2 regions of the Streptomyces sp. NPDC002817 genome follow, and region 2 is predicted to be linked to the other one. Evidence: riboswitches for the same ligand, from Rfam matches in the RefSeq annotation. Region 2 holds a riboswitch; the other holds the start of a gene.
What was found. A riboswitch is a leader RNA that binds a small molecule or an ion and turns the genes downstream of it on or off. The one in region 2 is predicted to bind thiamine pyrophosphate.
Positions count from the first base shown of each region.

Region 1 (4,132 bases), on a different contig from region 2:
AGGAGCCCGGCGGTCAGTGTGACGGCGGCGACGGTGGTGGCGACGGCGGCGATACGGCGTCCGCGTCGGCGGTTGGCGGCCATGGAACGGGTCCCCTCCTGGAAGGCACAGGCCGCTGCTGCGATCTGTGTGCCGTCCACGATTCCGCCGTAGGGTCCCCTGCGACGAGGCAGCTGCCTCCCGTATGGGTGGTGGAGCGGGCTACACCGTGAAGGGCGGGGCGTATGTGGGTTCCGGACAGCCTGGACCGACTGCGGGAGTGGCTGGAGGGGAACGGCATTCCCCAGGAGTCGTGGGGGATCGACGGGACCAAGTCCGTGCAGCACCTGTGGGGTGAGATCGAGGCGGGGGAGACGGCCTTGGACTCCGAGCCGCCGTTGCGTCGCGTCACCGTCGTCACCCTGCGCATCAGACAGGACGGCAAGGAGCTCGTGGAGATCGCGCAGCTGATGGCCGACGGCAGTTGGCGTCCCCGGGACGAAGCCCCCGCCGAGAAGATGAAGCCAGGGGAGCAGGCGGCGGACACGGCACGGCGGTGCGTGGCCGAGGAACTCGGGGTCGAAGGCCCCGGAGTCGTCGTGGGCCCCATCTCCGAACGGCGTCTGCGCCGGGACTCGTCACCGTCGTATCCCGGCCTGGCGTCCGAATACGTCTTCCACGACGTGGACGTCGAGGTGCCGGGTCTCTCCTCGTGGAACTTCTGGACCAGGGAGGCCGGCGACGGGGTGGTTTCCGCCCATCTCTGGGCGTGGCGGTAGTCGACTGGGGCACTCCGGTTGATCTGCGACACTGGTATGACCATGCCCAAGCCCGGAGAACTCACTTTCGTCGCCCCCCGCGGAGCCAAGAAGCCGCCGCGGCACCTTGCCGATCTCACGCCTGCCGAGCGCAAGGACGTCGTGGCCGAGATCGGTGAGAAGCCGTTCCGTGCCAAGCAGCTCTCGCAGCACTACTTCGCGCGGTACGCGCACGAGCCGGAGCAGTGGACCGATATCCCGGCCGGTGCTCGCGGAAAGCTGCAGGAGGCGCTGCTTCCTGAGCTGATGACCGTCGTACGGCATCTGTCGACCGACCAGGGGACCACGCGCAAGACGTTGTGGCGGCTGTTCGACGGGACGCTCGTGGAGTCGGTGCTGATGCGGTACCCGGACCGGGTGACCATGTGCATCAGCTCGCAGGCCGGGTGCGGGATGAACTGTCCCTTCTGCGCGACCGGGCAGGCCGGGCTCGACCGGAATCTGTCCACCGCCGAGATCGTCCATCAGATCGTGGACGGGATGCGGGCGCTGCGCGACGGGGACGTGCCCGGTGGGCCCGCGCGGCTCTCCAACATCGTCTTCATGGGCATGGGTGAGCCGCTCGCCAACTACAAGCGGGTCGTGCAGTCCATCCGTGCCCTCACCGACCCCGCCCCCGACGGGCTCGGCATCTCGCAGCGTGGCATCACCGTCTCGACCGTCGGTCTGGTGCCGGCCATCCACCGGTTCGCCGACGAGGGCTTCAAGTGCCGGCTCGCGATCTCGCTGCACGCGCCGGACGACGAGCTGCGCGACACCCTCGTACCCGTGAACACGCGGTGGAAGGTGCGCGAGGTGCTCGACGCCGGTTTCGAGTACGTCGAGAAGTCGGGGCGCCGGCTCTCCATCGAGTACGCGCTCATCCGGGACATCAACGACCAGGCCTGGCGTGGTGACCGGCTCGGGCGGCTGCTCAGGGGCAAGCCCGTGCATGTGAACCTCATTCCGCTGAACCCGACTCCAGGGTCCAAGTGGACCGCCTCCCGGCCGGAGGACGAGAAGGCCTTCGTGGAGGCCATCGCCGCGCACGGGGTGCCCGTCACCGTTCGGGACACCCGTGGGCAGGAGATCGACGGGGCCTGCGGTCAGCTGGCGGCGGGCGAGCGGTAACCTGAGCTCGTACGTACATCTTCATATTCCGACAGGGGAGCGCCACAGCGCTGAGAGTGCGGCAATCGGGCCGCAGACCCTCCGAACCTGGCCCAGGTCATTCTGGGTAGGGAGATCGGTCATTACTCAAGCTGTTGCGCCCTGCCCGGAGCCTTTCAGAGGTTCCGGGCAGGGCCGCGTCTCTTCCTGGTCAACCCAGGAGGAATCCAGTGAGCATCACCAAGAAGGCCACGGTCTTCGCCGTCGGGTTCGGTCTCGTCGCGCTCTCCGCGTGCGGGTCGTCCGACAGCGACAGCGGCGGCGACTCCAAGACCGTCACCCTCGTCAGCCACAACTCGTGGGCCGTCTCCAAGAGCGTGCTCGCCGCGTTCGAGAAGGAGTCCGGGTACAAGGTCAAGGTCCTCGAGGACGGTGACGCCGGGCAGGCCGTCAACAAGGCGATCCTGACCAAGGACAACCCGCAGGGCGACGTCTTCTTCGGCGTCGACAACACCCTGCTGTCGAGGGCGCTGGACAACGGGCTGTTCCAGTCGTACGAGGCGAAGGGTGCCGATGAGATCGGGGCCGGGTACCGGGTCGACGGGGACAAGGTCACGCCCATCGACACCGGCGACATCTGCGTCAACTACGACAAGGCCTACTTCAGCGAGCACGAGCTGGCCCCGCCGACGTCGTACGACGACCTGATCAAGCCCGCCTACAAGAACCTCCTCGTCACCGAGAACGCCTCCACCTCCTCGCCGGGGCTCGGGTTCCTGCTCGGCACCGCCGCCAAGTACGGCGACGACGGCTGGCAGGACTACTGGACGAAGCTCAAGGCCAACGGCGTGAAGGTCGTCGACGGCTGGGAGCAGGCCTACAACGAGGAGTTCTCGGGGTCCGCCGGCGGCAAGAAGGCCAAGGCCGACCGGCCGCTCGTCGTCTCGTACGCCTCCTCGCCGCCCGCCGAGGTGATCTACGCCGATCCGAAGCCGACGACCGCGCCGACCGGGGTCGCGGAGGGCACCTGCTTCCGGCAGATCGAGTTCGCGGGGCTGCTGAGCAACGCGCGGAACAGCGCGGGCGGCAAGGCGCTCATCGACTTCCTGATCAGCAAGAAGTTCCAGGAGGACATGCCGCTCAACATGTTCGTCTACCCGGTGGTCGAGGGGGCGGCCGTGCCCGCCGAGTTCACGAAGTACGGGCCCGCCGCCAAGGACCCCGAGACCCTCGACCCCGCCAAGATCGCCGACAACCGTGACCAGTGGGTCAAGTCGTGGACCTCGCTCGTACTGAAGTAGCCCCACGCGGGAGCCTCAAGGGGAACGTGACGCGGCTCGGGCTCATGGCCCTGCCCGTCGCGTTCTTCGGGGTCTTCTTCGCCTGGCCCGTCGCCGCGATCGTGGCGCGCGGGCTCAAGGCCGACGGCGCGTGGCGGTTCGGCCGGATCACGGACGTGCTCGCACAGTCCGACATCCGGCACGTCCTGTGGTTCACCACCTGGCAGGCCCTCGCCTCCACCGCGCTCACCCTGCTGATCGCGCTGCCGGGCGCCTATGTCTTCGCCCGCTTCGACTTCCCGGGCAAGCAGATCCTGCGGGCGGTCGTGACGGTGCCGTTCGTGCTGCCGACGGTCGTGGTGGGTACGGCGTTCCTGGCACTGGTCGGGCGTGGGGGACTGCTCGACGAGCTGTGGGGCGTACGGCTGGACACGACGGTGTGGGCGATCCTGCTCGCGCACGTCTTCTTCAACTACGCGGTCGTCGTACGGACGGTCGGCGGGCTCTGGGCACAGCTCGACCCGCGGCAGGAGGAGGCCGCGCGGATGCTGGGCGCCTCGCGCCTCGCAGCCTGGCGGAAGGTGACCCTGCCCGCGCTCGGGCCCGCCGTGGCGGCCGCCGCCCTCATGGTCTTCCTGTTCACCTTCACCTCCTTCGGCGTGGTGCAGATCCTCGGCGGACCGACCTTCTCCACCCTCGAGGTGGAGATCTACCGCCAGACCTCGGAGATCTTCGACCTCGCCACGGCCGCGGTCCTCACGATCATCCAGTTCGTGGCCGTCGGCTCGATCCTCGCCCTGCACGCCTGGACCGTACGGCGACGGGAGACCGCGCTGCGGCTGGTGGACGCGTCCGTGACGGCCCGGCGGCCGCGTGGGGCGGGGCAGTGGGCGCTGCTGGGCGGGGTGCTGGCCACCGTGCTCGTCCTGATCCTGCTGCCGCTCGCCGTGCTCGTGCAACGGTCGC
Region 1 covers NZ_JBSFUY010000017.1:88,487-92,618, forward strand. Annotated here, with positions in the region: gene ACWD3I_RS28405 (hypothetical protein) at 1-140, opposite strand, end outside; gene ACWD3I_RS28410 (NUDIX domain-containing protein) at 225-758, shown strand; gene rlmN (23S rRNA (adenine(2503)-C(2))-methyltransferase RlmN) at 801-1,907, shown strand; TPP riboswitch at 1,931-2,038, shown strand; gene ACWD3I_RS28420 (thiamine ABC transporter substrate-binding protein) at 2,117-3,187, shown strand; gene ACWD3I_RS28425 (ABC transporter permease) at 3,232-4,132, shown strand, end outside.
Region 1: it holds a riboswitch for thiamine pyrophosphate, as region 2 does, so the genes downstream of both, ACWD3I_RS28420 (thiamine ABC transporter substrate-binding protein) here and thiO (glycine oxidase ThiO) in region 2, are expected to answer to the same signal.

Region 2 (4,132 bases):
GGGGTCGTCGTTGGTGTACGGCAGCACCGTGAAACCGTCGTCGACCAGGGTCTCCGCGGCGTCCAGGAGCTCGATGGGGTCCGGCAGCAGGGTGCGTTCGTCGGCGATGACCTCCAGCTTGACCAGATCGGTGCCGAGGGCCTCGCGCGCGAGGCGGGCCGTCAGCACGGCCTCGCCCGCGGTGAAGCAGCCCGCGGTGTTGGGCAGCACCTCGATGCCGAGCCTGGTCAGCACGGAGAGGACCGAGCCGTGCACATTCGGATCCACCCGCCGCATCGCGACCGTGGTCAGCTCGGTGCCGGAGGCGGTCAGCGCCCGCTCCAGCACATCCAGGCTGGGCACGCCGCCGGTGCCCATGATCAGGCGGGAGGAGAAGGTCCTGCCGCCGAGGACGAAGGGATCGTCGGCCATGGGTCAGCCTCCTTGGACGGCGGTGAGGACCTCGACGCGGTCTCCCTCGCGGAGGGACGTCGACGGCCACTGTCCGCGCGGGACGACGGTTTCGTTGAGGGCCGCGGCCACTCCGGCGGGGGCCGGGGCGAGGGCCCGCACGACGGTGTCGAGAGCCGTGCCGGGAGCGATCTCCCGCGGCTCTCCGTTGACGGAGATGTTCATGCGGGCAGCTCCGTGAAGGTGAAACGCCGGGGGGTGAAGGGGCGGACCTCGTCCGGCAGTTCACCCGTGGTCAGCACATGGGCCATCGCGTCGCCGGTGACCGGCGTGAGTAGCACACCGTTGCGATAGTGGCCGGTCGCCAGGAGCAGCCCAGGGAGCTCGGTCGGTCCGAGCAGCGGAGCGTTGTCGGGGGAACCGGGGCGCAGCCCGGCGCGGGTCTCCGTGAGCGGCAGCTCCGTGATGCCCGGCACCAGCTCATGGGCGTCGCGCAGCAGCTCGTACACCCCGCCCGCGGTCACCGTGGTGTCCCAGCCCTGCTCCTCGCTGGTCGCCCCGATCACCAGCTCGCCGTTCTCGCGCGGCACCAGATAGACCTGGCTGCCACGGACCACGGCACGCACGGTCCGGTTCAGGAAGGGCGCGTACCGCTGCGGCACGGTCAGCCGCAGCACCTGCCCCTTCACGGGCCGCACCGGCGGCAGGACGTCGTCGGGAACACCGGCGAGCCGCCCGCTGAGGCTGCCGGCGGCGAGCACCACCTGGGCCGCGCCCAGCCGGGTGCCGTCGGTGGCCGTGATGCCGGCGGCCCGGTCCCCTACGAGGTCCAGGCGCTCGGCCCAGAGGCGGTGGAAGACCACGCCCGCCCGCTCGCAGGCGGCCAGCAGCGCCTTGACCAGCCGCCGGGGGTCGATCTGATGGTCGCCGTCGACCCGCAGCCCGCCACGCACGCCCGGCGCGAGCATCGGCTCCAGGCGCCGGCACTCCCGCCCGGACAGCCACTCCGACTCCAGGCCCGACTCCTGCTGAAGAGCGTGCAGTTCCCGCAGATGGGCACGGTCGTCGGCGTCCAGCGCGACGGCGAGCGTGCCGCAGCGGCGGTAGCCGAGGTCGTGGCCGGTGAGCTCGGTGAGCTCGGCCGCGAACTCCGGATAGCGGCGGGCCGAGGCCAGGTTCAGGCCCAGCAGGGTCTGCTCGCCGTAGTGCAGTTCCGTGACGGCGGCCAGCATCCCGGCGGCCACCCGGGCGGCCCCGCCGCCCGGTTCGGGATCGACGACGGCCGTGGCGAAACCGCGCTGCGCGGCCCGCCAGGCCGTGACAAGGCCGATGATTCCGCCCCCGACGACCAGGACGTCTGACGTACGTGAGGACATGGGCGTCCAGCCCCTCCCTTCGCCGGCATGACCCGGATCAGGTTCGTACGGTCGGAGGCCGCCAGCCTCCCTCTCAGCCCGGTGCGTCCGGGCTCCCGCGAGTGCTCTACGTTGGCCACCCTAGCTCTTGGTTTTGCGCTTGTGTAAGGGAGCCTGCTGCCATGCCCCGCTCGCTGGACGGCCTCGTCCTCGCCCCCGTCGTCGACCAGGCCGCAGGTCAGGTGGGTACCCGCACCCGGTTCACGTACCACGAGAAGAGCGGCGAGATCTGGGCCGAGTACGGGGGCGGCGACGTCGTGCGCGGGCATCTGGTGGGTACCCGGGAGGGCGACCGGCTCGACTTCCGGTACGTCCAGCTCAAGCACGACGGGACGACCTCGTCGGGGCACTGCGTGTCCACGGTCGTCGAGCTGCCGGACGGGCGGGTGCGGCTGGAGGAGAGCTGGGAGTGGGAGTCGCAGCCGGGCAGCGGGACGAGCGTTGTGGAGCAGGTCACGGTGCATGACCGCTGACTGACAAATTGTCAGTTGTCTATGGTGATCCGGTGAGCGAGCAGACGGAGCAGTCTCAGCGGCGCGTGGTCGTGGTCGGCGCGGGCATGGCCGGCGTGCAGACCGCGGTAGCCCTGCGCGAACAGGGTTTCACCGGCACCGTGACCCTCATCGGCGCGGAGCCGCATCAGCCGTACGACCGGCCGCCGTTGTCCAAGGCCGTACTGCTCGGCAAGGCCGAGGGCTCCGCCTTCGACATCGACTTCGAGGCGCTCGGCATCGCACTGGAACTGGGCCGCGAGGTGCTGGGCGTCCGCCCCGCCGAGCACGAACTGGACACCGGGTCCGGGCCCGTGCCGTACGACGTCCTGGTCCTCGCCACCGGTGCCGAACCGATCCGGCTGCCCGGCGCGGAGGGCGTCCCCGGCGTCCATCTGCTGCGCACCCTCGACGACGCCGAGCGGCTGCGGCCCGTACTCGCCCGGCAGCACGACATCGTGGTGGTCGGCGCGGGCTGGATCGGCGCCGAGTTCGCCACCGCCGCGCGCGAGGCGGGCTGCGCGGTGACGGTCGTCGAGGCCGCCGAAAGGCCGCTCGCGGGGGCGCTCCCTGCGGAGGTGGCCGCGCCGATGTCGTCCTGGTACGCCGACGCCGGTGCCACATTGCGCACCCACGCGCGCGTGGAGCGGGTGCGGCCCGGCGAGGTCCTCCTGGACGACGGCACACGGCTGCCCGCGGACGCCGTCGTGGTCGGCATCGGCGCCCGCCCCGCCACGGCCTGGCTGGCCGGCTCGGGCATCGAGCTCGGCGCGCACGGCGAGGTCGTGGCCGACGACCGCCTGCGCACCTCCGCGCCGGACGTCTACGCGGTCGGCGACTGCGCGTCCTTCCCCTCGGGAAGGTACGGCGAGCGACTGCTGGTCCACCACTGGGACAACGCCCTCCAGGGCCCGCGCACGGTGGCGGCCAACATCATCGGCGAGACGCCCGCGGTCTACGACCCCGTGCCGTACTTCTGGTCCGAGCAGTTCGGCCGCTTCGTCCAGTACGTCGGCCACCACACGTCCGCCGACACGGTGCTGTGGCGCGGCGACCCGTCCGGCCCGGCCTGGACGGTCTGCTGGCTGCGCGAGAACCGCCTCATCGCCCTGCTGGCGGTGGGCCGGCCCCGGGACCTGGCACAGGGACGGCGGCTGATCGAGGCGGGGCCGGAGCTGGACCCGGAGCTGCTGGCGGACCCGGCGAGGCCCCTGAAGGCGGCGACAGTGTAGTTCGAAAGCCCAGGTCGCGGGGGTCTGGCTTCCGACTGTCAGTGCGGGATGGCAGGCTTGATGTCGTGACCGAGATTGACGCAAAGATCGATGCTCTCGTCCCTGCCTGGCTCACCCTCCCCGACATCGCGGAAATCCTCGATGTCGAGGTGACGCGTGCGCGCCAGCTGGTCAAGGACGGCCAGCTCATCGCCGTACGCCGTGGTGAGAACCGCGCACTGCACGTCCCCGCCGCCTTCATCGACGGGGTCGAGCAGAAGGTCGTCAAGGGCCTCACCGGGACCCTGACGCTTCTGAGGGACGACGGCTTCTCCGACGAAGAGATGCTGGAGTGGCTCTTCACCCCCGACGACAGCCTGCCGGGCACCCCCGCCCAGGCGCTGAGCGAGAACCGCGGCACGGAGGTGAAGCGCAGGGCCCAGGCGCTCGCCGTCTGACCCAGGACCGCCGAACCGCCCGGCGCACGGTCCGCCACCCGCGCACCCGCACGGTCGCGACCGCCCCCGTGCGCAGGGCGGCACCGTGCCACAGCGGTGATGGGCGGACGCGTCCCACGCCCGGCGTCGATGACCTGCGGGTTCGTCGCCAGGACGTGGGTCGTGTC
Region 2 covers NZ_JBSFUY010000023.1:53,832-57,963, forward strand. Annotated here, with positions in the region: gene ACWD3I_RS33455 (thiazole synthase) at 1-411, opposite strand, end outside; gene thiS (sulfur carrier protein ThiS) at 415-615, opposite strand; gene thiO (glycine oxidase ThiO) at 612-1,766, opposite strand; TPP riboswitch at 1,764-1,875, opposite strand; gene ACWD3I_RS33470 (hypothetical protein) at 1,928-2,278, shown strand; gene ACWD3I_RS33475 (NAD(P)/FAD-dependent oxidoreductase) at 2,311-3,528, shown strand; gene ACWD3I_RS33480 (Rv2175c family DNA-binding protein) at 3,594-3,965, shown strand.